DNA from 4 places in the Micromonospora sp. NPDC047762 genome. Region 4 is predicted to be linked to each of the others. Evidence: riboswitches for the same ligand, from Rfam matches in the RefSeq annotation. Region 4 holds a riboswitch; each other region holds the start of a gene.
The links. Region 4 has a riboswitch for cobalamin ahead of ACGF3C_RS31165 (acyl-CoA thioesterase). Riboswitches for the same ligand answer to the same signal wherever they lie in the genome.
Positions count from the first base shown of each region.

Region 1: it holds a riboswitch for cobalamin, as region 4 does, so the genes downstream of both, ACGF3C_RS21095 (ribonucleoside-diphosphate reductase subunit alpha) here and ACGF3C_RS31165 (acyl-CoA thioesterase) in region 4, are expected to answer to the same signal.
Region 2: it holds a riboswitch for cobalamin, as region 4 does, so the genes downstream of both, ACGF3C_RS21055 (CbtB-domain containing protein) here and ACGF3C_RS31165 (acyl-CoA thioesterase) in region 4, are expected to answer to the same signal.
Region 3: it holds a riboswitch for cobalamin, as region 4 does, so the genes downstream of both, ACGF3C_RS28990 (acyl-CoA thioesterase) here and ACGF3C_RS31165 (acyl-CoA thioesterase) in region 4, are expected to answer to the same signal.

Region 1 is NZ_JBIDCQ010000006.1:407,836-413,540, reverse strand. Features, by position in the region: gene ACGF3C_RS21105 (N-acetyltransferase family protein) at 1-433, opposite strand, end outside; gene ACGF3C_RS21100 (ribonucleotide-diphosphate reductase subunit beta) at 611-1,606, opposite strand; gene ACGF3C_RS21095 (ribonucleoside-diphosphate reductase subunit alpha) at 1,663-3,981, opposite strand; cobalamin riboswitch at 4,173-4,389, opposite strand; gene ACGF3C_RS21090 (enolase C-terminal domain-like protein) at 4,822-5,705, shown strand, end outside.
Region 2 is NZ_JBIDCQ010000006.1:397,633-403,337, reverse strand. Features, by position in the region: gene ACGF3C_RS21065 (ABC transporter permease) at 1-692, opposite strand, end outside; gene ACGF3C_RS21060 (amidohydrolase family protein) at 1,013-1,891, opposite strand; cobalamin riboswitch at 2,156-2,311, shown strand; gene ACGF3C_RS21055 (CbtB-domain containing protein) at 2,346-2,549, shown strand; gene ACGF3C_RS21050 (CbtA family protein) at 2,540-3,310, shown strand; gene ACGF3C_RS21045 (histidine phosphatase family protein) at 3,307-3,891, shown strand; gene ACGF3C_RS21040 (MFS transporter) at 3,972-5,474, opposite strand; gene ACGF3C_RS21035 (TetR family transcriptional regulator) at 5,688-5,705, shown strand, end outside.
Region 3 is NZ_JBIDCQ010000011.1:142,109-147,813, forward strand. Features, by position in the region: gene ACGF3C_RS28965 (cellulose binding domain-containing protein) at 1-178, opposite strand, end outside; gene ACGF3C_RS28970 (DUF6355 family natural product biosynthesis protein) at 848-1,174, opposite strand; gene ACGF3C_RS28975 (helix-turn-helix domain-containing protein) at 1,444-2,424, opposite strand; partial or broken gene ACGF3C_RS28980 (IS5/IS1182 family transposase) at 2,642-2,746, shown strand; gene ACGF3C_RS28985 (hypothetical protein) at 2,703-2,912, opposite strand; gene ACGF3C_RS28990 (acyl-CoA thioesterase) at 3,195-3,641, opposite strand; cobalamin riboswitch at 3,837-4,054, opposite strand; gene ACGF3C_RS28995 (copper resistance protein CopC) at 4,176-5,705, shown strand, end outside.
Region 4 is NZ_JBIDCQ010000013.1:161,792-167,184, reverse strand. Features, by position in the region: gene ACGF3C_RS31180 (prenyltransferase/squalene oxidase repeat-containing protein) at 1-673, shown strand, start outside; gene ACGF3C_RS31175 (hypothetical protein) at 703-1,155, shown strand; gene ACGF3C_RS31170 (LysE family translocator) at 1,391-2,017, opposite strand; gene ACGF3C_RS31165 (acyl-CoA thioesterase) at 2,021-2,467, opposite strand; cobalamin riboswitch at 2,662-2,887, opposite strand; gene metE (5-methyltetrahydropteroyltriglutamate--homocysteine S-methyltransferase) at 3,044-5,293, opposite strand.

The DNA of each region.
Region 1 (5,705 bases), on a different contig from region 4:
CGACCCGCTCCCGGACGCCGATGACCCGGAATCCGACCCGCTGGTGCAGCGCCAGGCTGGCGGTGTTCTCCGGAAAGACCCCGGACTGGATCGTCCAGACGCCGTCGGCCTCGGTGGAGGTGATCAACGCGTCCAGCAGCAGTCGGGCGATGCCACGGCCCTGGGCGGCCGGGTCGACGTACACGGAGTGCTCCACCACACCGGCGTACACCGCGCGGGTCGAGGTCGGCGAGACGGCGACCCAGCCAAGCGCCGTTCCACCCGGGTCGACGGCCACGAAGCGGTGCCCGCTCAGCCGGGCGGCGCTGAACGCCGCCCAGCCCGGCGCGGTGACCTCGAAACTGGCGTCACCGGTGTCCAGGCCGGCCTGGTAGATCGCCAGGACCCGGTCGGCGTCGGCGTCGGTCATGGGCCGCACGGTGATGTCGACCATCAGCACGTTCCTTTCCGGGCAGGCGACCACCCCCGTCTCGGCTTGCTTGCCTGACTTACTCACAGGTTCACAGCTGAACGGGCCACTTCCTTGATCAGGTGATGAGAAGTAGCTGTCGAGGTCGCCTCCAAGCTACTTTTCATCACCTGATCAACGGAAGCGCAGGGACCGAGGTCCTTAGAAGTCGTCGTCGAAGGCGACGGTGCCGGTCACCCCGACCTGGTACGCCGACACCCGCCGCTCGAAGAAGTTGGACAGCTCCTGCACGTCCTGCAACTCCATGAAGCCGAACGGGTTGCTCGACCCGTAGTGCGGCGCGATGCCGAGCTGGGCGAGGCGGCGGTCGGCGACGTGCTGGAGGTACTCCCGCATGTCGGCCAAGGTCAGACCGGGCACGCCGTGGCCCACCAGGTCCTCGGCGAACTGCACCTCACACTCGACCGCCTCGGTGAGCATCCGGCGAACCTGGTCGGCGAGGTCGTCGTCGAACAGGTCCGGCTCCTCGGCGCGAACGGTGTCGACGACGTCGAACGCGAACGCCATGTGCATGGACTCGTCGCGGAACACCCAGTTGGTGCCCGAGGCGAGGCCGTGCAGCAGGCCACGGGAACGCAGGAAGTAGACGTAGGCGAACGCGCCGTAGAAGAACAACCCCTCGATGCAGGCGGCGAAGCAGATGAGGTTGAGCAGGAACGTGCGCCGGTCCTCGCGGGACCGCAGCTCCCGCAGGTCGCTGAGAGAGTCGATCCACCGGAAGCAGAACTCGGCCTTACGCCGGATCGAGGGGATGTTCTCGATGGCCGCGAAGGCCTCGAAACGCTCCGTCTCGTCGGGCACGTACGTGTCGAGCAGGTTGAGGTAGAACTGGACGTGCACGGCCTCCTCGAACAGTTGGCGGGACAGGTAGAGGCGACCCTCCGGACTGTTGACGTGCTGGTAGAGGTTGAGCACCAGGTTGTTGGCGACGATCGTGTCACCGGTGGCGAAGAATGCCACCAGGCGGCTGACCAGGTGCCGTTCGGCCGGAGACAACTTGTCCAGGTCGGCGAGGTCGGCGTGCAGGTCGACCTCCTCGACCGTCCAGGTGTTACGGATCGCGTCGCGGAACCGGTCGAAGAAGTGCGGGTAGCGCATCGGGCGGAGAGTGAGGTCCATCCCGGGGTCGAGCAGCATGTGCGTGGTCCTCGTGTCGGTGGTGCTGGTGTCGGTCGTGGCGGCCTCGGGAAGAGTCACTGGCAGGCCTCGCACGACTCGGGGTTCTCCAGCGAGCAGGCCAGCGCGTCGGCGTCGACGACGACGGGCGCGACGGCGCTGACGGTGGCCTGCTGGATCCGCGTCGCGGGCCGCGAGCGCAGGTAGTAGGTGGTCTTCAGCCCGGCCTTCCACGCGTAGAGGTACATCGAGGAGAGCTTGCCGATGGTCGGTGCCGCCAGGAACAGGTTCAGCGACTGGGACTGGTCGATGAACGGGGCACGGGCGGCGGCCAGGTCGATCAGCGCCCGCTGCGGCAGCTCCCATGCCGTGCGGAACAGTTCCCGTACGCCGACCGGCAACTCGGCGATGTCCTGCACCGACCCCTCCGCCCGCTTGATCGCCGAACGGATCCGCTCGGTCCACAGACCGCGGGCCTTCAGCTCGCGTACCAGAGCGGTGTTGACCTGGAGGAACTCCCCCGACAGGGTCTCGCGCTTGAACAGGTTGGACACCTGCGGCTCGATGCACTCGTAGCACCCGGCGATCGAGGCGATGGTGGCGGTCGGCGCGACCGCCACCAGCAGCGAGTTGCGCAGCCCGTACGCCTCGACCCGCTCGCGCAGCGCGTCCCACCGCGCGGTCTGCGTACCCTCGACACCCCACAGGTCGGGCTGGAGCTGGCCCCGCGCGGCCCGGGTCTGCGGGTACGACGGATGCGCGCCGAAGTCGCGCGCCAGGTCGGCGGAGGTCTCCAGCGCGGTCAGGTACAGCTCCTCGCTGATCCGGGTGGACAGCTCGCGGGCGGCCGGCGAGTCGAACGGCAGCCGCAGCGCGAAGAAGGCGTCCTGCAGGCCCATCAGCCCGAGCCCGACGGGCCGCCAGCGGGGGTTGCTCGCCGCCGCCTGCGCGGTCGGGTAGTAGTTGATGTCGATGACCCGGTCGAGGAAGGTCACCGCGGTCCGCACCGTGGCGCGCAGCCGCTCCCAGTCGATGCCGTCGGCGGTGAGGTGGGCGGCGAGGTTCACCGAGCCGAGGTTGCACACGGCGGTCTCGGCGTCACTGGACACCTCGACGATCTCGGTGCAGAGGTTGGACAGGTGCACCACGTTGCCCGGCTCGGCGGTCTGGTTGCAGAGCCGGTTCGACGCGTCCTTGAAGGTCATCCAGCCGTTGCCGGTCTGGGCGAGGGTCCGCATCATCTTCCCGTACAGCTCCCGGGCCGGGACCTGCCGCACGTAGCGGCCCTGCGCCTCGGCCTGCCGGTACGCGGTGTCGAACCGCTCCCCCCACAGGTCGGGCAGCTCGGGCACCTCGTGCGGGTCGAACAGCGACCACAGCTCGTCGGCCTCGACCCGGCGCATGAACTCGTCCGGCACCCAGTTGGCCAGGTTCAGGTTGTGGGTACGGCGGGCGTCCTCGCCGGTGTTGTCCCGCAGTTGCAGGAACTCCTCGATGTCCGGGTGCCACGGCTCCAGGTAGACGCAGGCAGCGCCCTTGCGTCGGCCACCCTGGTTGACCGCGGCGACGCTCGCGTCCAGCGTGCGCAGCCACGGCACGATCCCGTTGGACTGCCCGTTCGTGCCCCGGATCAGCGCGCCCCGGGAGCGGACCCGGGAGTACGCGATGCCGATGCCCCCGGCGAACTTGGACAGGTTGGCGACCTGGGCGTACCGGGCGTAGATCGAGTCCAGCTCGTCGAGCGGGGAGTCGACCAGGTAGCAGGAGGACATCTGGGTGTGCCGGGTGCCGGAGTTGAACAAGGTCGGTGAGCTGGGCAGGTAGGCCAGGCTGGACATCAGCCGGTAGAAGTCGACCGCCTCGTCCGCCGTCCGGGACAGGCCGCAGGCCACCCGCAGCAGCCAGTACTGCGGGGTCTCCAGCACCAGTCGGCTGGTGGGGTGGCGCAACAGGTAGCGGTCGTACACAGTGCGCAGGCCGAAATACTCGAACCGGCGGTCGCCGTCCGGGTCGATGGCGTGGTCGAGCGTCGCGGCGTGTGTGGCGACGAACGCGGCGGTGTCGTCACCGATCAGGCCCTCGGCGTGGCCGACCCGGATCGCCGCGCTGAACGAGGTGATGCCCTGTCGCCGCACCTCCTTGTCGACGTAGCCGGCCAGCAGCCGCGCGGCCAGACGCGAGTACTGCGGCTCCTCACCGATCATCTCGGCGGCGGTCTGGATGGACAGCCGGTCGAGTTCGGCAGTGGTCGCGCCGTCGTAGAGGCCGCTGATGGTGCGGGTGGCCACCCGCAACGGGTCGACGTCGGTCAGGTCGTCGGCCCACCGCTCGACCGCCCGGACGATCTTGTTCACGTCCACGGGTTCGGTGCCGCCGTCGCGCTTGCGGACCTGCATCGGCGTCCGGCGCACTGTCGCGTCGCCGCTGGCCGGGACTACCTCGGTGACTGTCACCACTCGCTCCTCGGAGTTCGAGACCTGGTGGCCCGGACGCGAGGAGACAGACACCGACGGACGCCACGCCGGCCCCGGCGTGGGTCAGGTGGCGTCAGCCGTCCCACGCGGCCTCGGACCGCCGCCCACCCGGGTGGGGTACGCGGCGCGCTGGCAGGTCTTCGGACTCGCGGGCACGACCGGGCTCGCCGGTCTCCTACTGGCCGTCGCTTCCCAGGCCGATGGTGGCCCAGTGCTGTTGACGGCTGTCGTTCCCACTCACCGCTGCGGGACAGTCCCGGATTTCCACCGGGTTCCCTGTTGCCTCGACCGCACCGGATGAGCGGCCGAACCAGCTGCGCTCGACACCATATATAGGGACGCAGTCGTTGTCACACCCCACATGTCGGTCTCGGGCGTGTCGGCGGCGATGCGGTGACCACCGTCACCAACCCCCGGGAGCACGCTGCGGCCGACCGACGCCGGGCACCGGAGACGGGGCTCTGCGCACTGGTGTCGACATTCGACAAAGATTTGACGTATCGAGGCCACGGCACTGGAGACCACGCCCATACGTCGCCGTCGATGCCTCGCGGCGAGCCGGAACATCCAATCACCAGGGTCCGCCGCGCGCCTCACCTTGGCCCGCCAACCGGCATGATCGGAGTCAAGGCGGCTCGACCCGAGAGGGCAAACATCATATGTCTGCACGTCCGAGGTGATCGACAACGTTGACGCGCTGGAGCAGCCCTCCGTATACTCCCAGTGATCATCTGATCTTTAGCCTAGCCGGGCGAGGAGCGCATGCCGCAGATCACTGCCGTCACCGTCGAAGACGTCCGCTTCCCCACCTCCCTGACCGCTGACGGGTCAGACGCCATGAACAAGGACGGCGACTACTCGGCGGCCTACGTCGTCCTGCACACCGACGGCGTCGACGGCGTGGGCGCGCCACTCGCGGGGCACGGCCTGACCTTCACCATCGGACGAGGCAACGACATCGTCGCGGCGGCGGCAGTCCACCAGGCACAGCTCCTCGTGGGCCAGGACGTGGCAACGATGGCAGCGGACATGGGCGCGGTCTACCGCCTGCTCACCTCCGACTCGCAACTGCGGTGGCTCGGCCCCGAGAAGGGCGTCGTCCACCTGTCCCTCGCCGCCGTGTTGAACGCGTCATGGGACCTGGTCGCCCGGGTCGCCGACAAGCCGCTGTGGCGGCTGCTCGTCGACATGACCCCCGAGCAACTCGTCGACATCGCGGACCTGCGCTACCTGTCCGACGCGCTGACCCGCGACGAGGCACTGGCCATCCTGCGCGCCAAGGAGAGCACAAAGGCCGCCCGCCTCGGCGAGCTCGACCGGACCGGCTACCCCGCCTACACCACCTCGGCGGGCTGGCTCGGCTACGGCGACGACAAGCTGCGCCGACTGTGCCAGGAGGCGGTCGACACCGGCTACGGCTACGTCAAGCTCAAGGTGGGCGCCAACCTCGACGACGACATCCGCCGGTGCGCGATCGCACGGGAGATCCTCGGCCCGGATCGCAACCTGATGATCGACGCCAACCAGGTGTGGGACGTCGGTCAGGCCATCGAGTGGGTCACCGCCCTCGCCCGCTTCACGCCACTGTGGATCGAGGAGCCGACCAGCCCCGACGACATCCTGGGCCACGCGGCCGTCCGCCGCGC
Region 2 (5,705 bases), on a different contig from region 4:
TACACCCCGGTCAGGTGCCGCCCGACCCGGATGCCGGAGCGGCGTGCCGCCTCCAGATTGGAGCCCATGGCGTAGGTGTACTGACCGAAGCGGGTCTGGGAGAGCAGGAAGGCGACCCCGACGGCGACCAGGACGGTGATCACCACGGCGAACGGAATGCCGAGGATCTGCCCGTTGCCGAGCAGTTGGAAGGACCGGGGAAGGCCATAGACGCCGACGGCGCCGGTGATGATGAAGACCAGGCCGCGGCCCACGGACATGGTCCCCAACGTCGCGATGAACGGCGGAATCCGGGCCACCGTCACCAGCAGCCCGTTCAACAGCCCGGCCAGCGCGCCGACGCCGATCGCGACCGCCGTCGCCGCCCAGAGCGAGAAGCCGAGGTCGCGTACGACCATCGCGCCCAACACGCCGGCGAGCGCGGCGACCGACCCCACGGACAGGTCGATGCCCTTCGTGATGATGACCATCGTCTGGGCGGTGGCGATGATGGCGATCACCGCCGTCTGGGCCCCGATGTTGAAGAGGTTGTCCGCTGTCAGGAAGTAGGGGCTCGCGAAGGTCAGGGCGATGAACAGGACGACCAACGCGGTGGCGGCGGTGAACTCGGAGACGGCGTGGGAGATCCGTTCCCGGAACCAGTCGCTGAGTTCGCCGCGCTGTGTGCCGGCGGTTGCCTCGACGCTACTCATCGTCGGACCTGACCTCCCCAAGCGTGGTGCCGGCGTCCGACGGGGACCCGCCGACGAGCCGAACGTCTGTGAGCGACCGACCCCGCTCGGCCGGCGGTGCGGCGAGGTGCGCGCACAACCTTGGAGATAGGTCGGATGATTCCCGCGATCAGGCGTTACCTTGCCACGCATTCACGTATGTTGCCAAGGTCTTGCGGGCATGTTTTGCCATCGTTACCTGTGCCACCGAAGCCATACGTCTGACCAAATCGACACCGACTGCCGCCGCTAGCATGTTATCGATAACATCCTATGTCCCCAGGCCGAAGGGCGCTGCCGTCTCAGGACGGGGCCAGCCGGTAGAAACGGCCGGCGGTCCGGCGCCAGATCGCGGCCCGCTCGTCGTCGGAGAGCGGGTCCAGCAGGTCACCGAGGACGGCGACCCAGCGGGTGTACGAGGTGGCGAGCAGGCACACCGGCCAGTCCGAGCCGAACATCAGCCGATCCGGCCCGAACACGTCAAGGGCGTGCTCGACCGCGGGCCGCAGGTCGGCAGCGGTCCAGGACCCACCGTCCACTTCGGTCACCAGGCCGGAGAGCTTCGCCGTGGTGTTGGACTCGGCCGCGAGCGCCCGCAGGTCGCGGTGCCAGTCACCGAGTTCGGCGCGTCCGAGCGGGGGCTTGCCGAGGTGGTCCAGGACGAACCGCACCTGGGGCAGGTCGCGGACGAGCCGGACGGCCGCCGGCAGCTGACGGTGGCGCACCAGGAGGTCGAAGGCGAGACCCGCGGCACCGACCGCGGCTATGCCGCGCCGCACCTCGGGGCGATCGAGATAGGTCGGGTCGGGTTCGGACTGGACCAGGTGCCGGATCCCGACCAGCCGTTCGCCGCCGCGCGCCCCGCGTAGTCGGGCGAGGCGACGGTCGACATCGGCGGCGGTGAGGTCGACCCAGCCGACGACCCCGGCGACGAGCGGGTCGTCGGCCGCGATGCCGAGCAACTCGGGCGTCTCCGACCGAACGGCGACGGACTGGACGACCACGGTCTGGGTGACCCCGGCGGCCCGGGTCGCCGGGGCGAGCTCGACCGGTGTGAAGTCGTTGTCGATCGCGGCCATGGTGTGCGGATCGATCCAGGGCTGTGGGTGCCGCGCCCGGACCCAGAGGTGATGGTGCGCGTCGACGATGCCCGCTCGTCGCGCGACCTCGCCGGTCGTCACCGGACCCGTCCCTGGCGCGTTCCCGTCCACCGCACACCCCGCCCCGCCGCTGATCGAACCCTCCGGGTCAACCCGGAGCCACGGAGCCGATCTGGCAGATTGACCATGTTAGCGGTAACAGCCTGTTGTCGAGCCCGAACGCGCACCACGACCGACCTCCGGCAGTGTCGCCTTTTGGTCTGACGAATCCACCGGCACCTGCGGCTGGTCCGCCTCGTCGACGTCCCGGTGTACGGACGCGCCCGGGGCGCGGGGTCCGGGTTGACCGCCTGAGGCGGCACCGATACCGTCGACGCACTATCTGCGGCGACGCGAGGGAAGCCGGTGTGAATCCGGCGCGGTCGCGCCACTGTGAGCGGTTCCCCAATCACCATTGGGGTCCGCGAGCCAGGACGCTCGGTCGTCCGCAGCCTTGCGATGGGGACGCGTCATCCCTGGGGAGGTTCGTGTATTCATGTCTAGCTCCGCTACCAGCCAGCCGGTGGTGCACCCCGCTGGCAGTGCCCGTCTCTTGTGGACCGCTCTGGCGACCGTTGCCGCGCTCGCCCTGCTGACGTATCTCGTCGCCTTCGACCAGGGGGCGGTGTCGCGCAGTGGGATGTACCTGCACGAGCTGATGCACGACGGCCGGCACCTGCTGGGCGTCCCGTGCCACTGACCACCACCAGCACTCCCCCGTTCCTCGCCGTCCTCGTCCGCGGGCTGCTGGCCGGCCTGATCGCCGGCCTGTTGGCCGGGGCGTTCGCGTACGTCGCTGGCGAACCGCACGTCGAGGCGGCCATCGCCATCGAGGAGGCGGCGACGCACGCCGAGCCTGCCGTTGGTGCGCACGATCACGAGGACGCGCTGGTCAGCCGGACGGGTCAGCGGGGCGGCCTGTTCCTGGCCACCGCCCTGTTCGGGGCCGCGATGGGTGGCCTGCTGGCCACGGCGTACGTCCTGCTGGCCCGGCGGCGGCGCGGCGACGACGACGGGCGGTGGGGTCTGCTGCTGGCCGGCGCGGCGCTGCTCGGTGCGGTGATCGTGCCGTTCCTCAAGTACCCCGCGAACCCACCGGCGGTCGGCGACCCGGCCACCATCAACCAACGGACCGTCACCTACCTGTTGATGGTGGTGCTCGGGCTGGTGGCCGTGTGGGCCGGCTCGCTGGGCTACCGGTCGGTCGGTGCCCACGCACCGACGTGGCTTCGCGCCGCCGCGGCCGTGGGCGGGTTCCTCCTGGTCACGGCAGTGTCGTACGTGGTGATGCCGTCCTTCCAGGAGGTTCCGGCGGACTTCCCGGCGACCCTGCTGTGGAGTTTCCGGTTGGCCTCGCTCGGCACCCAGGTCGTGCTCTGGACCGGCATCGGCCTGCTGTTCGCGGCCCTGATGCACCACGAGCGGCGTCGCCGGGCCGGTTCCGCGCTGCCGAGCACGTGACCGGCACCAGCCTTCGGCTGGTCGCCCACGGTCACACCGCCGCGCTGCGCCGGGCCCGCTTCGGCGGTGCCGACGACGGCCTGGACGAGGGTGGCCTGCGTGCCGCGCTCGCCCAGGCCCACGCGGGTGCAGACCGGCGTTGGCGCCTCGGGGAGAACGCCACCTGCCTGTCCAGCCCCGCGGTGGCCGCCCGACAGACCGCCGACGCCTTCGGCCTTCTGCCGACGGTCGAGACCGCGTTGGCCGACTGTGACTACGGGGACTGGTCCGGCCGGTCGCTTGAGGAGGTCGCTGAATCGCAGCCGCAGGCGCTGCACGACTGGTTGTCCGCCCCGGACTGCGCGCCGCACGGCGGTGAGTCCGTCACGGAGGTGCGGGATCGGGTCGGCAGTTGGCTGGATGCGCAGCACCGGGCTGGTGGACGAGTCATCGCGGTCACCCACCCCCTGGTGATCCGGGTCGCGGTGGTGCACGCCCTCGGTCTTCCGATGGCGACGTACCGGCAGGTGGACGTCGAGCCGTTGGCTGTCGTCCGGCTCACCAGCCAGGGTGCGCGCTGGCACCTTCGACTGGGCGGATAGCGAGCAGGTCGAGGCCACACCGAACGGCGCAGGCCGTGCCCACTCCTGGTGGGCACGGCCTGCGCCTGTCAGCCGCTTGCTCAGTGCTGCCGAGTGGGCAGGTGCAGCTCGACCGGCTCGGGCGGGAGGTCGTCGACACCGGCGGCGACGGCCTGCTCGTGGCGGCGGCGCGCCGAGGGCAGGGCGAGTGCCGCGAAGACGGCCAGGACCGCGACGCCCGCGCACACCCAGAAGCCGGCGGTGAACGCCGTGTCGGTGGGTAGCCCCTGTGGAGTGCTGTTCGAGGTGATGACGGCCGCCACGACCGCCGCGCCGATGCTGCTGCCGATGGTGCGGGCGATGGTGTTGACGCCGCTCGCCTCGCCGGTCTGCCCGGCCGGGACGCTCTCGATGATGGCGTTGGACATCGCCGCGAACGCCAGGCCGATGCCGGCGCCGGTGAGCACCCCGGAGAGCAGCACCTGCCAGGTCGCGCCGTGCGCGAGCGCCGGCAGCGCGAAGGCGACGACGACCGCGACCGTGCCGAGGAACATCGGCACCTTGGGGCCGAAGCGACGGTCCAGCAGACCCGCGAGGGGGCCGAAGACCACCATCATCAGGACGGTGGGCAGCAGGAACAGGCCCGCCTGGGACACCGTCTTGCCGAACCCGTACCCGGTGGCCGCTGGGAGTTGCAGCAGGGTCGGTACCAGCACGAACGTCCCGAACATCGCGAAACCGAGGATCAGGGCGACGAGGTCGGTGGCCCAGACACCGCGGATCCGCATCAGGCGCATGTCGATGAGGGGCTCGCGTACCCGCAGCTCGACCCGGACGAACACCACCATCGCGACCACGCCGAGCAGGAACAGGCCGATGGTCTTCGGCTCGGTCCAGCCCCAGCCCTGCCCCTTGCTCACGGCCAGCAGCAACGAGATCAGCGACACCGACAGGATGGCCGCGCCGAGCATGTCGAGCCGTCCGGGCGTGCGGACCCGCGACTCGGGCATCCCGAAGATGGTTCCGAGCAGCGCGACGACGACGAGGACCAGTGGCAACCAGAACAGCCAGTGCCACGACAGGTGCTCCACGATCGGGCCCGCGGCCACGATGCCGACACCTGCGCCGACACCGAAGATCGCCGACAGCAGGCCGACGGTGACGCCGACCTTCTCCCGGGGCAGTTGGTCGCGGACGATGCCGATCGAGAGCGGCAGGATCGCTCCGGCGGCTCCCTGTAGCGCCCGCGCGACGATCAGCACGGTCAGGTTGGGGGCCAGAGCGGCGAGCAGTGTGCCCGCGGCGAGGACCGCGAGGACGCCGATGAGGACCCGGCGCTTGCCGACCATGTCACCGAGACGTCCGAGAATGGGCGTCAACACCGAGGCGGCCAACAGGTACGCCGTGAGCACCCAGCTGATGTCTCCGGTCGAGACGCCCAGGTCCCTTCCGATGGTCGACAGCGCGGGCGCGACCAGCGACTGGAGCACCGCGAACGCCAGGCCGCCCAGCGACAGGTACAGCACCAGGAGGGTGCTGTTGGCGCGCGGGGCGGCGCCGGACGCGGAGTCGAGGTTCGTCGACTCCTCGATGGTGTGGGTCATGAGATCCCCGAACTAGATGTAAACGTTTGCTGACTTAGCCAGTATCCGCAGCCCAGGACTCATGTCAACAGTCGTTTACGTCACCATCGGCTCGTACCGGACCTTGCGGTCGACAGAAAGTCAACATATGTTTACTTGCTGGCCCGCACCGAGCAGCAGATAGCCGGACGGCAATACACCGACTCCGCGCCAGAGCGACAGGAAGGACGCGCCGTGACAGCAGAACCGCCC
Region 3 (5,705 bases), on a different contig from region 4:
GGTCACCCACGTTGGTGACCGCGATGTCGGCGTGGAAGCCACCGGTCCACTGGCTGGTGACGACGTAGTTCACCCGACACCCGGCCGCCGCGTTCGCCGCACTGGCGTGTGAGATCGCGGCCATCATCGCGACCATGGCAACAGCGATGGCGGCCACAGCAGTCAGCGACTTCCGCATGGCACACCTCGCCGTAAATAGTTAAACGTCTATGAATATGTCGACTGTCCTGCTGCTCCGCCTTCCTGTCAAGGCGCGCACGGCAGTCCTGCCGCCGGCAGGACAACGGACAGCCCGCCCATGGCTGATCGGTAGCGGCCACAGCGCCGAGCAGGCAGAAGAGTGGACAGCACAGCTTCCCGCCCGGACCGCGACTGACCGCCAGGTCCTGGACGACTTCGCGTCAATAATTCCTGCGCGCCGCGCTCTTCGAGCGCCTTTCGTATGAAGGATCACGGTGCTGCCGCCGCGCAGGCTAACACCGCAACGATGGCAGCATCCCTCGAGTCGACACGGACCTCCACCCCGATCATGAGGGCGGTTGGCCGTCGTTCCGGGGCGGCGTGGTAGCGGAATTCTTGAAGTGCTGCTCCATTTCGAAGCGTTCAGGCACCTCCATCATCGTGACGGGGCTGGTCACGGCGGTGGGGTGGGGGGGCAGGGATCGACGTAGGGCGAGGCTCCCGGCAAGACAGCAGTCGACCCAAGATCCGATGCTCCAACCGGAAGCCTCGCTATTGTCCTACCCTGCCGCGATTCCCCTGTCCGACCGCACCCTCATTTGCCTCGCTGACCTGATCCGCAACCACCGAAGGCAGGTAGAGAATCGCGCAGCGCCTGGCTGGCGGTTCAACAAGTTTGACCCGAGTACCAGGCGTTGGATACGGCGTTGGCGCCGCCGATGTCCCACGTTCCCGGGCCGATGCACCAGGTCCAGTCGTCGCGGGGCCACGTCGCGTCGACGTAGATGAGCACATGGGTGTTCCCGCAGTGGTTGTACCAGGCCGTTACCGCGTCTTCGTAGTAGCCGCAAACCTGCGCGGCGACGTCCTCGCTGCCGGGCTTGGCCTGCTCCGAAACCGCGGTGGTTTCGGGTTGGGACAGGCGGGAACTGGCACCCGGACTTGCCTGTGCCACGGTCCCGGACAGGGTGAGTGCGCCGAGGATCGCGGTCACTGCCGAGATCCGAAACGCCGTTCTGCACCACATTTTCACGATGGTCTCCTGTCAGCCGCCGCTGCGGCCTGGATGATGCTGCTGGCTGCATGAAGTGATCGATGTACTTCCTCGCGCTCCTTTCATCGCGAAAACACGCATCGATGCAACACGCTCAAGTGAACCTTCTTCCGTAAGCCGGATCAGATTCAACCCTGACTGAGCGGATTTCTTAAGATAAGAGTGCAGGCCGCAGCCAGGTTTGTCGTTACTGGTAAGCGCACAAGTCTTTAGTCTGCGCGTACTCCCGCGCACTGCTCGCGGAACTGGCGTGGCGAAAGACCGTAGGCGCTGCGGAACGCCTGGCTGAAGTGCGCCGGGCTGGTGAACCCCCACTGGGCGGCGATCGCGTGGATCGGGCGCGCGCCTAGTTGGGGGTTGGCGAGGTCGCGTCGGCACTGCTCCAGGCGACGCTCGCGGACCCAGCCGGCAACCGTGTGCCCTTCCTCGTGGAACAGCTTGTGCAGGTATCGCAACGAGATGTGATGCGCTGCGGCAATCGCGTCCGGTGTCAGGCGCGGATCGCCCAGATTCTCTCGGACGAAGGCGTGGATCTGAGCCATCAACGCTCGCCGTCGGGTGTGGGAGGGCACCGCGCTTTGGACGTCCAGCGCGTTGGCCAGTGCCGCTGTCAACACGTCAATGGTGAGGGTGGACAGCCGGGCGGCGTCCAACGGACTGAGTTCGTCCATGTGCCGGGCAAGGTGCAGCAGGAATTGTGAAGATAACGCGCCGATACCTTGGGCGCCAGGGATGCGAACTGCGCTCAGGCGCCGCAACTCCCAAGGGGGCAACGGCAGTAACAAGCGCGGGAAGCGCAGGAGCAGCAGCTGACTAACCGGCACATCCGGGGTGAATTCGGCCAGGTAGGGCCGGGAGGTGTCATACAGTATCAGGTCCCCCACGCCGAAATCTGTGCGCTGGCCGTCTTGCGTGATCATGCCGCCACCACGCACAAGGCAACCCAGCTTGAACACCTCGGGATCGGCCTGCCGAATGAGCTTGGGAGTGCGGTGGACCGAGTGCGGCATCGTGGTCATTAATGTCGCCTGCACGGGACCGAACTCGCTAATTCCGACCTGAGCCCGAAATCCGAGCTCCCGCTGCGATTCACAGCGTAAATCGTAGGGCACCCAGAGCTTCGAGTTTACCTCGCGCCAAAAGGCGAACCCGTCTTCAACCGGGACCTCGCTGGTGCTGACTACGTCCATGACTCACCTTCGCACTGTCGCTGCAGGGGTCAGATCACGATAGCTTGGCGTCGATATAGCGGCGTTGCGAGGATATGGCGCGGGTCAGGCATTGAGGGCTTTTCATCGTGATGGGCCTGGTCGCGATGGGTGGCAGGCAGCGTGTGTCGACATAGGACGAGGCTCCCGGTAAGACAGCAGTCGACCAAGGTCCGATGCCCCAACCGGGAGCCTCGCTGTGCTGTCTTACCCGTCTGCGGTCGCGCTGTCCAGCCGCACTATGAACCACCTGGCCGACCTCATCCGCGCCGAACGCACCCGCCGCCGCGACCGGTGGCGACGACCATGTCGAACCCCTCGCCGCCGGTGTGCCTTTCGACGTATTCCTCAACCTTGCTCGTGGTGTAGTCGATCGGCACGGCGCCCAGGCTCTCGATCACCCGCATGCTCGTCGGCCCACCCGTGGCGTATGCCTCGGCGCCGCGCGCCTGGGCAAGCTGCACGCCCACGTATCCCACAGCGCCGACACCGCCGTGCACAGGACCTTCTGCCCGGCGCGGACTCCGGCCCGGTCGACCAGCCCCTCCCAAGAGGTGACCGCCGCCAAGGGCAACACGGCGGCCTCCCGCATCGAGAGTGCGTTCGGCTTGCGGGCCAGCAGCCGGGCGTCCACGGCGGCGTACTCGGCCAGCGAGCCCTGGAGACTTCACGTGGACGCTATCCGACCAGATCGACGGCGGGGCAGGTTCCTCGGACCGCGACGTCGCCGCGACGGGCGCACCGCGCACGGGTCAGTCGTCTTCGGCACCGTCGAGCAGCGCGCGCCGCAGCGCCAAACGGTGCTCGCGGCGGATCTCCGCTTCCCGGTACCGCCGCCGGTCACCGTCGGTCTCCGGTAGCAGCGGCGGCACCGTACGAGGCTGGCCGTCGTCGTCGATGGCGACCATGACCAGGTGGGCGGTGGCCACGTCGGTGGGCGGCACCGCCCGGTCCCACCGGTCGGCGGTCACCTTGACGGCGACCTCCATCGAGCTGCGGCCGGCCCAGGTGATCCGGGCGTCGACGTGCACGACGTCGCCGACCCGCACCGCGCGCAGGAACGCGGTCTCGTCGATCGCGGCGGTGACCGCCGGCCCATCCGAGTGCCGGGCGGCGACCACCCCGGCCACCGAGTCGATGAGGTTGAGGATCCGGCCGCCGTGGACCGTACCCATCAGGTTGGTGTGGTGCTGGTCCATGATCTGCGACAGGGTCAGGTGCGACGCCGACGGCGCTCGGCCGGCGATCGTGGTGGTGTCGTGCACAGCGGTAGTCCGTCCCTCGGGAAACCACACCGCCGGAACACGGGCACACGCTGACGAGGACACACCGGCGCACGCCGCCCCGGCACGTCACCCGCTCAGCCCACCCGCGAGGCCGACGGCAGCGCACACGGTCGTGTACGCGGCGCGGGCAGGTCTTCGGACTCGCGGGCCCGACCGGCTCCACGCCGGTCCCCTACTGGCCGTCGCTTCCCAGGCCACTGGCCCAGTGCTGATGACGGCGGTCGTTCCCACTCACCGCTGCGGGGCAGCCCCGGATTCCCACCGGGTTCCCTCTTACGACGCCCGGCCAGCTCACGACCGGGCGAACCAGCGCCACCGGGAGCATAGCTGGCCAGGGGCGACGGCCCCTCAGCCCGGCCGACCACCCGGGAGGTGTTCGGCTTTAGCCATGTGAGGAAAAAGTTCGTCACCTCTTGTAAAAAGTCTCCGCCCAGTGAGGATATTCAGATGCGTCGTCACCCTCAGATTCCTGGGCGGGTGGTCTCGGGCCTCCTCGCGCTCCTCCTCGCCTCGGCGGTCGCTCTCCTCGCGTCCGCCCAGCCCGCCGTAGCTCACGGGACCCTCGCGATGTCCACGCCGGCGGGTGGCGCCACTGTGCGCGAGCCGTTGACGTCGGTGCAGCTGTTCTTCACCGAGAAGGCCGCTGCCAACGCGTTCTTCACGATCACCGCGCCGGGTGGCATCCGGGTCGACAATGGCTGGTCGTACGGGGAGCCGAAGCCGTTGGACAAGCCGGTGCGCGAGTACTTCCTGGTCAACGGCCAGTTCGAGCCACGCGAGTACACGACCGGGTTCCCCGCGACGGTGGCGGTCGCGCACCTGCCGGCCAAGGGTCAGTACTCGGTGAGCTACCTGTCGGTCGCCTCGGACGGCGACCCCGTGCGCGGCACCTTGACCTTCCGCTACGACGGGCCGGTGACGGCGGCGCCCAAGGGGTGGAGCCCGTCGTCGACCCAGCCAGATCCGGCGCTGTTGGCCACCGCCGAGCAGCACGGGTCGTCCGGGCAGGCGTCGGCGGTGCCGACAGTCGCGGCCGAGACGGCGGCTGCGCCGTCCGCGGCAGCGGCTGCGCCGACCGGATCGACTGACGAGAGCGGCCCCGGAGCGGTCGCGTGGGTCGGCCTGGCGGTGGTCGCCGTGGCGGCCGCGGCGGCCGGATTCGTCGTCTGGCGTCGGCGGACGACCCCCACCGGCAGAGCCACCGGCCGGGGCCGTACCGCGTCGGCGACATCCGCTCGACGCGGCGCCGGCACCCGTCCCGGGACCAGGACCGCCGGCACCAGGATCGCCAGCGCCAAGGCCACCGGTGCCAAGGGCGCCGGTGGCAAGCCCGCCGTTGCCAGGACCGGCGGCGGCAGAGCGGCCGGTGGCAGGACCGACGCAGACAGGAGCGTCGCGGCGACCGGCAGCGGTACGCAGACCCCGGACGGTAAGCGGCGACCCAACGCCGTGCCGGCCGCGCGCAAGGACACCGCCGTCGTCGTGGCTCGGACGGGCGTCGCTGTCGATCCAACTCCGACCGGTGAGGACGCGAAAGCCCCCGCCACGACGGACAGTCGACCGCCCGTCGACTCCGGGACATCGCCCGACCCGGATCTCGCCACGGCGACGCCCGGATCCCGGCTGAGCAACACCAGCCTGGCACTGTTCGTCGGTACCCTGGTGCTGGCCCTGCTCGGCGGCTTCGGATTGGCGCGCATCAGCGGCAACGAGGGCCCGGCCGCCAACAACGCCCGGCAACCGGCGGGCGGTCCGCCCGCCTCCGGCCCGGCCGGGTCCGCGGCCGACGGACACCAACACCCGGCGGGCACCGGACCGCACACCCACCGGGGTGATGGCGGAACGGGCGAGACGCTGGCCACCGGGACGACCGTCAGCGCCGGCGGGTACACGCTGCAACCGCTGGAACGAACCCAACCCGCCGGGGTACGCGCCGACTACCGCTTCCGCATCGTCGGCACCGACCGGCAGCCGGCG
Region 4 (5,393 bases):
CCAGGTCCGCGGCCTCGACCCGGCGGCGTTCGGCGGGGTCGATCTGCTCACCCGCCTCGGCGGTCTGCTGACTCCGTCAGGTCGATACTCCGACCGTTCAGCGTTCGGCGACTACAGCAACACGTTCACCCAGTCGTTCGCGGTGTTGGCGTCGGACCGCGCTGGCGGCGCACCACCGGCCGCGGTGACGTTCCTGGCCGCGAGCCGGTGCGCCGACGGTGGCTTCCCACTGCTGTTCGGGCAGGCGACGTGTGTCAGCGACGTCGACGCGACAGCGATCGCGGTCCAGGCTCTGCTCGCGGCGGACCGGCCGCTCGTCGCGGCCTCGGCTGCACAGTGGCTGGTCTCCGTGCAGGGCGGTGACGGCTCATTCTCCGCCAACGGCGTGCCCAACGCGAACAGCACCGGCCTCGCCGCCCAGGCACTGGCCGTCGCCGGGCGACCGCTGCCGTGGCTGCGCGCCCGCCAGTTCCTCATCGGCCTCCAGGTGGCCTGCACCGGGCCTTCCACCGAGCGCGGCGCCATCGCGTACACCTCGGGTGGCTTCGACGCGACCACCGCGGTGCGTGCCACCGCTCAGGCCGTCCCCGGCCTTGCCGGCACCGGGTACGCGACCCTGTCGGCCAGCGGCGCCCAGCCCGCCGCTCCCGTCCTGGCGTGTGCACCGTGGTGACCGCGCAGCGGGCGACGATTCGGCGACGGATGGCGCTGCTGCTCGCGGCTGCCGTCGCCAGCGTCGGCCTGATCGTCATTGACCCGGTTCCGCGCGCCGCACACGCAGCGGCGTGCGCGCCGGGCGCGGGCGTCACGGTGGTCGTCGACCTCACCGCGTTCGGCCTCGGCGTGCAGACCGGTTGCCGGCTCGGAGACCCGCCGACCGGCTTGGCCGCGTTGCAGGGCGCGGGCTTCACCGTGACGGGCACCCAACGCTGGGGGCTTGCTTTCGTCTGCCGCATCAACGGCTATCCCACACCCGCCTCCGAACCATGCGTCAACACTCCCCCGGCCAGCGCGTACTGGTCGTACTGGCACGCTGTGCCCGGCGGCACCTGGTCCTACAGCACGCTCGGCGCCAGCAGCTACAACCCCGCGCAGGGCACCGTCGAAGGATGGCGTTTCGGCTCCGGGCAGGCTCCGTCGATCTCCCCGCCCTAACATGCGCCGGGGGTGGTGCCGGCACCGGAGTCCCGAACGACCGAGCTGCGCAACGGCACCGCCCCCGACGCACCAGCAGCCCTCGGCGGCACCACATCAGTCGTCCGGTGGCGTTAATCCGGGGCGGTTGAAGTACGCGGATCCGTCGACCACCCACACCTGCCCGTTGCGCACCGCGGGCCGGTCCGCCCACCCAGGTTGCCCGGCCACCAGCCATCAACCCGGCGAGGCGACGCTACGAGCCGAGCGCCAGTCGTACGCCGAGCGCGACGAACGCCACCGCGCAGATCCGGTTGATCCGCCGCGACCAACGGCCGTCCGTCATCCGGCCGGCGGCCCGGCCGGCGATCACGCCCAGAGCGATGTCGACGGTCAGCTGCACCGCGACGAAGATCGCGCCGAGGAGCACCAGTTGCGCGGTGGCGCTGCCCGCTGCCGGGTCGACGAACTGGGGCAGGAACGCCACGCTGAACAGGATCATCTTCGGGTTGAGCAGGTTGGTCACCAAGCCGCGCAGGAAGGCCCGCCCAGCGCGACCACTCTGCTCCGGCTCGCCGGCGACCGGGGCGCCGACGGCGCGTAGCGCCCGCAGGCCTAGAACGACCAGGTACGCCGCGCCGGCCCAGCGGATCACCGTGAACAGCACCGGCGAGGCGGAGATGACCGCGGCGAGACCGCCGACGACCGCGGCCACGTGCACGGCCTCCCCGGCGGCGACACCGAACGCGGCCACCACCGCGGCGCGGGTGCCGTAGCGGCCGGCGGTGGCCAGCACGAACATCATGTCCGGACCGGGCGTAACCATGAGGACGACGATCGCAGCCAGGTAGCCGGCCAGCGTCGCAACGGACAGTCCGAGCACGGCTCAGACCTCCTCGGCGCCGTCGAGCAACGCCCTCCGCAGCGCCAGCCGGTGCTCCCGGCGGATCTCCGCCTCCCGGTACCGACGCCGGTCCCCGTCGGTCTCCGGCAGCAGCGGCGGCACCGTACGAGGCTGACCCTCGTCGTCGATGGCGACCATGACCAGGTGGGCGGTGGCCACGTCGGTGGGCGGCACCGCCCGGTCCCACCGGTCAGCCGTGACCTTGACGGCCACCTCCATCGAGCTGCGTCCGGCCCAGGTGATCCGGGCGTCGACGTGCACGACGTCGCCGACCCGCACGGCGCGCAGGAACGCGGTCTCGTCGATGGCGGCGGTCACCGCCGGCCCGTCGGAGTGCCGGGCGGCGACCACACCGGCGACGGAGTCGATGAGGTTGAGGATCCGGCCGCCGTGCACCGTACCCATCAGGTTCGTGTGGTGCTGGTCCATGATCTGCGACAGGGTCAGGTGCGACGCCGACGGCGCCCGGCCGGCGATCGTGGTGGTGTCGTGCACAGCGGTAGTCCGTCCCTCGGGAAACCACACCACCGGACTGCGGGCACACGCTGACGAGGACACACCGGCGCACACCGCCCGGCACGTCACCCGCCCAGCCCACCCGCGAGGCCGACGGCAGCGCACACGGTCGTGTACGCGGCGCCGGCAGGTCTTCGGACTCGCGGGCCCGACCGGCTGCACGCCGATCGCCTACTGGCCGTCGCTTCCCAGGCCACTGGCCCAGTGCTGATGACGGCGGTCGTTCCCACTCACCGCTGCGGGGCAGCCCCGGATTCCCACCGGGTTCCCTCTTACGACGCCCGATCAGTCACGATCGGGCGAACCAGCGCCACCAGCCATTCTAATTGATCGACGAGCCCACCCACGCGGTAGGCAGGGGCTCGACGACGGCCCGCACTGTTCCCCTGCGGCCGAGTTGACCTCACCCCGCTACTGCTGCTCATCCAGGAACTTGCTTGCCCGGCGTGCCGGGCGGGATCAGCTCGAGATCCCACCCGGCACAGCGCGTTACTCGCGGCGAAGCTCGGCAGCAGCGGCTACCAAATGTTCGAGGGACGCCTGCACCTCCGCGTAGCCGCGGGTCTTGAGACCGCAATCGGGATTCACCCACAGCCGCTCGACAGGGACCGCCGCCGCTGCCCGACGCAGCGCCTCGACGACCTCGTCGTGCGCGGGCACCCGCGGTGAGTGGATGTCCCACACACCGGGTCCGACGCCGCGGCGGTATCCGATCGCGGCGAGGTCGTCGAGGACCTCCATCTTCGAACGGGACGCCTCGATGCTGGTGACGTCGGCGTCGAGAGCGTCGATGGCGGTGATGACCTCGCCGAACTCCGAGTAGCACAGATGGGTGTGGATCTGGGTGCCGTCGGCGACGCCGGAGGTCGCCAGACGGAACGCGCCGACCGCCCAGTCCAGGTAGGCATTCCGGTCGGCCTTGCGCAACGGCAGCGTCTCGCGCAGGGCCGGCTCGTCGACCTGGATCACCCGGATGCCCGCGGCTTCGAGGTCGCGGCACTCGTCGCGCAAGGCGAGCGCGACCTGATCGGCGGTGTCGCCGAGCGGCTGGTCGGCGCGGACGAACGACCAGGCCAGGATCGTCACCGGACCGGTGAGCATCCCCTTGACCGGCTTGTCGGTCAACGACTGGGCGTAGGTGGACCAACCGACGGTCATGGGTGCCTTGCGGGTGACATCGCCGTAGATGATCGGCGGGCGTACGCAGCGGGAGCCGTAGGACTGCACCCAGCCGTGCTCGGTGGCGGCGAACCCGCTCAACTGCTCGCCGAAGTACTGGACCATGTCGTTGCGTTCCGGCTCGCCGTGCACCAGCACGTCGAGACCCAACCTCTCCTGAAGACGGATGACCCGCTCGACCTCAGCTCGCATCCGCTGTTGGTAACCCGTCTCGTCGAGTCGCCCAGCCCGGTACGCGGCGCGGGCCTTGCGCAGCTCGTCGGTCTGTGGGAACGAGCCAATCGTGGTCGTTGGCAGCGCCGGCAGACTCAGCCTCGCCTGCTGCGCGGCAGCGCGTTGCGGGTAGGCGCCGCGCTGCCGGTCCACCCCGCGCAGCGCGGCGAGGCGCCCTCGCACACCGTCGTCATGCCATCCCGGCGGGGCCGACGCAAGCGGCGCGGGCAGGGTCGTGGTGCCGTTGCGCAGCGCCCGACCCAGCAGGACGACCTCGTCGACCTTCTGCCGGGCGAAGGCCAACCGGTGGCGCAGGTCCGGATCGAGCGCGGTGTCGACGGACAGGTCCACCGGCACGTGCAGCAGCGAGCACGATGTGGACACCGCGACGTGGTCGGCGAGCCCGGTCACCGCCGCGCCGGCGCTGATCGCCGCTCGCACGTCGGTGCGCCAGACGTTGCGGCCGTCGACAAGCCCGGCGACGATCGTCTTGCCACGCAACTGCCCCGCGCCAGCGAGCCGCTGCAGGTTGCCGGGCCCGGCGACCAGGTCCAGGCCGATCGCCTCGACGGGCGTGTCCAGCAGAGCGGGCAGTGCGCCACCGAGCTCCCCGAAGTAGGTGGCGACGAAGATCCTCGGCCGCTGCTGCACGGCGCCCAACCGGGTGTACGCGTCGCGGAGCGCGGCGATCTCAGCCTCGCTGCGGTCGCTCACGTAGGCGGGCTCGTCCAGCTGCACCCACCGCACTCCGGCGTCGGCGAGCGTCCCCAGGATGTCGGCGTACACGTCGATGAGGTCCGCCAACCGGTCAAACGGTTGCCCGCCCCCGTCGGCGGGCTTGGACAGCAGTAGGAACGTGGCCGGTCCGACCAGCACCGGGCGGCTCTCGATGCCGAGGTCACGGGCTTCGCGGTACTCGCGCAACGCCTTCGCGGGGTTCGCCGCGAAGACGGTGTCGGCGCCGACCTCCGGCACCAGATAGTGGTAGTTCGTGTCGAACCACTTGGTGAGCTCCAGTGCCGGCTCGGCGTCGACGCCGCGGGCCATCGCGAAGTAGGTGTTCAGCTCGGACAGGCCGAGGCGGGTGAAGCGTTGCGGGATGGCGCCGACGGCCACGGCGGTGTCGAGCACGTGGTCGTAGTAGGAGAACGTGTTGGACGGAATCGCGTCCAGACCTGCGTCGCGCAGCGCCCGCCAGACCTCACCCCGTAGCGCGGTGCCGGTGGTCTCCAACTCCTCCGCGTCGATGTGACCCGCCCAGTAGGCCTCCACGGCCTTCTTCAACTCACGGTTGCCGCCGATGCGCGGATAACCGAGCACGGTGCTCTGACCGAATGCGGTGTTCATGGGGGTCCTTCCCTCGAAGCGGCCGAGGACTCGCGCCACAGCAGGGAAGGAAGGGGTACGGATGCGTACCGGCTTCCGCCCCGGCCGTCCCGAGAGACCA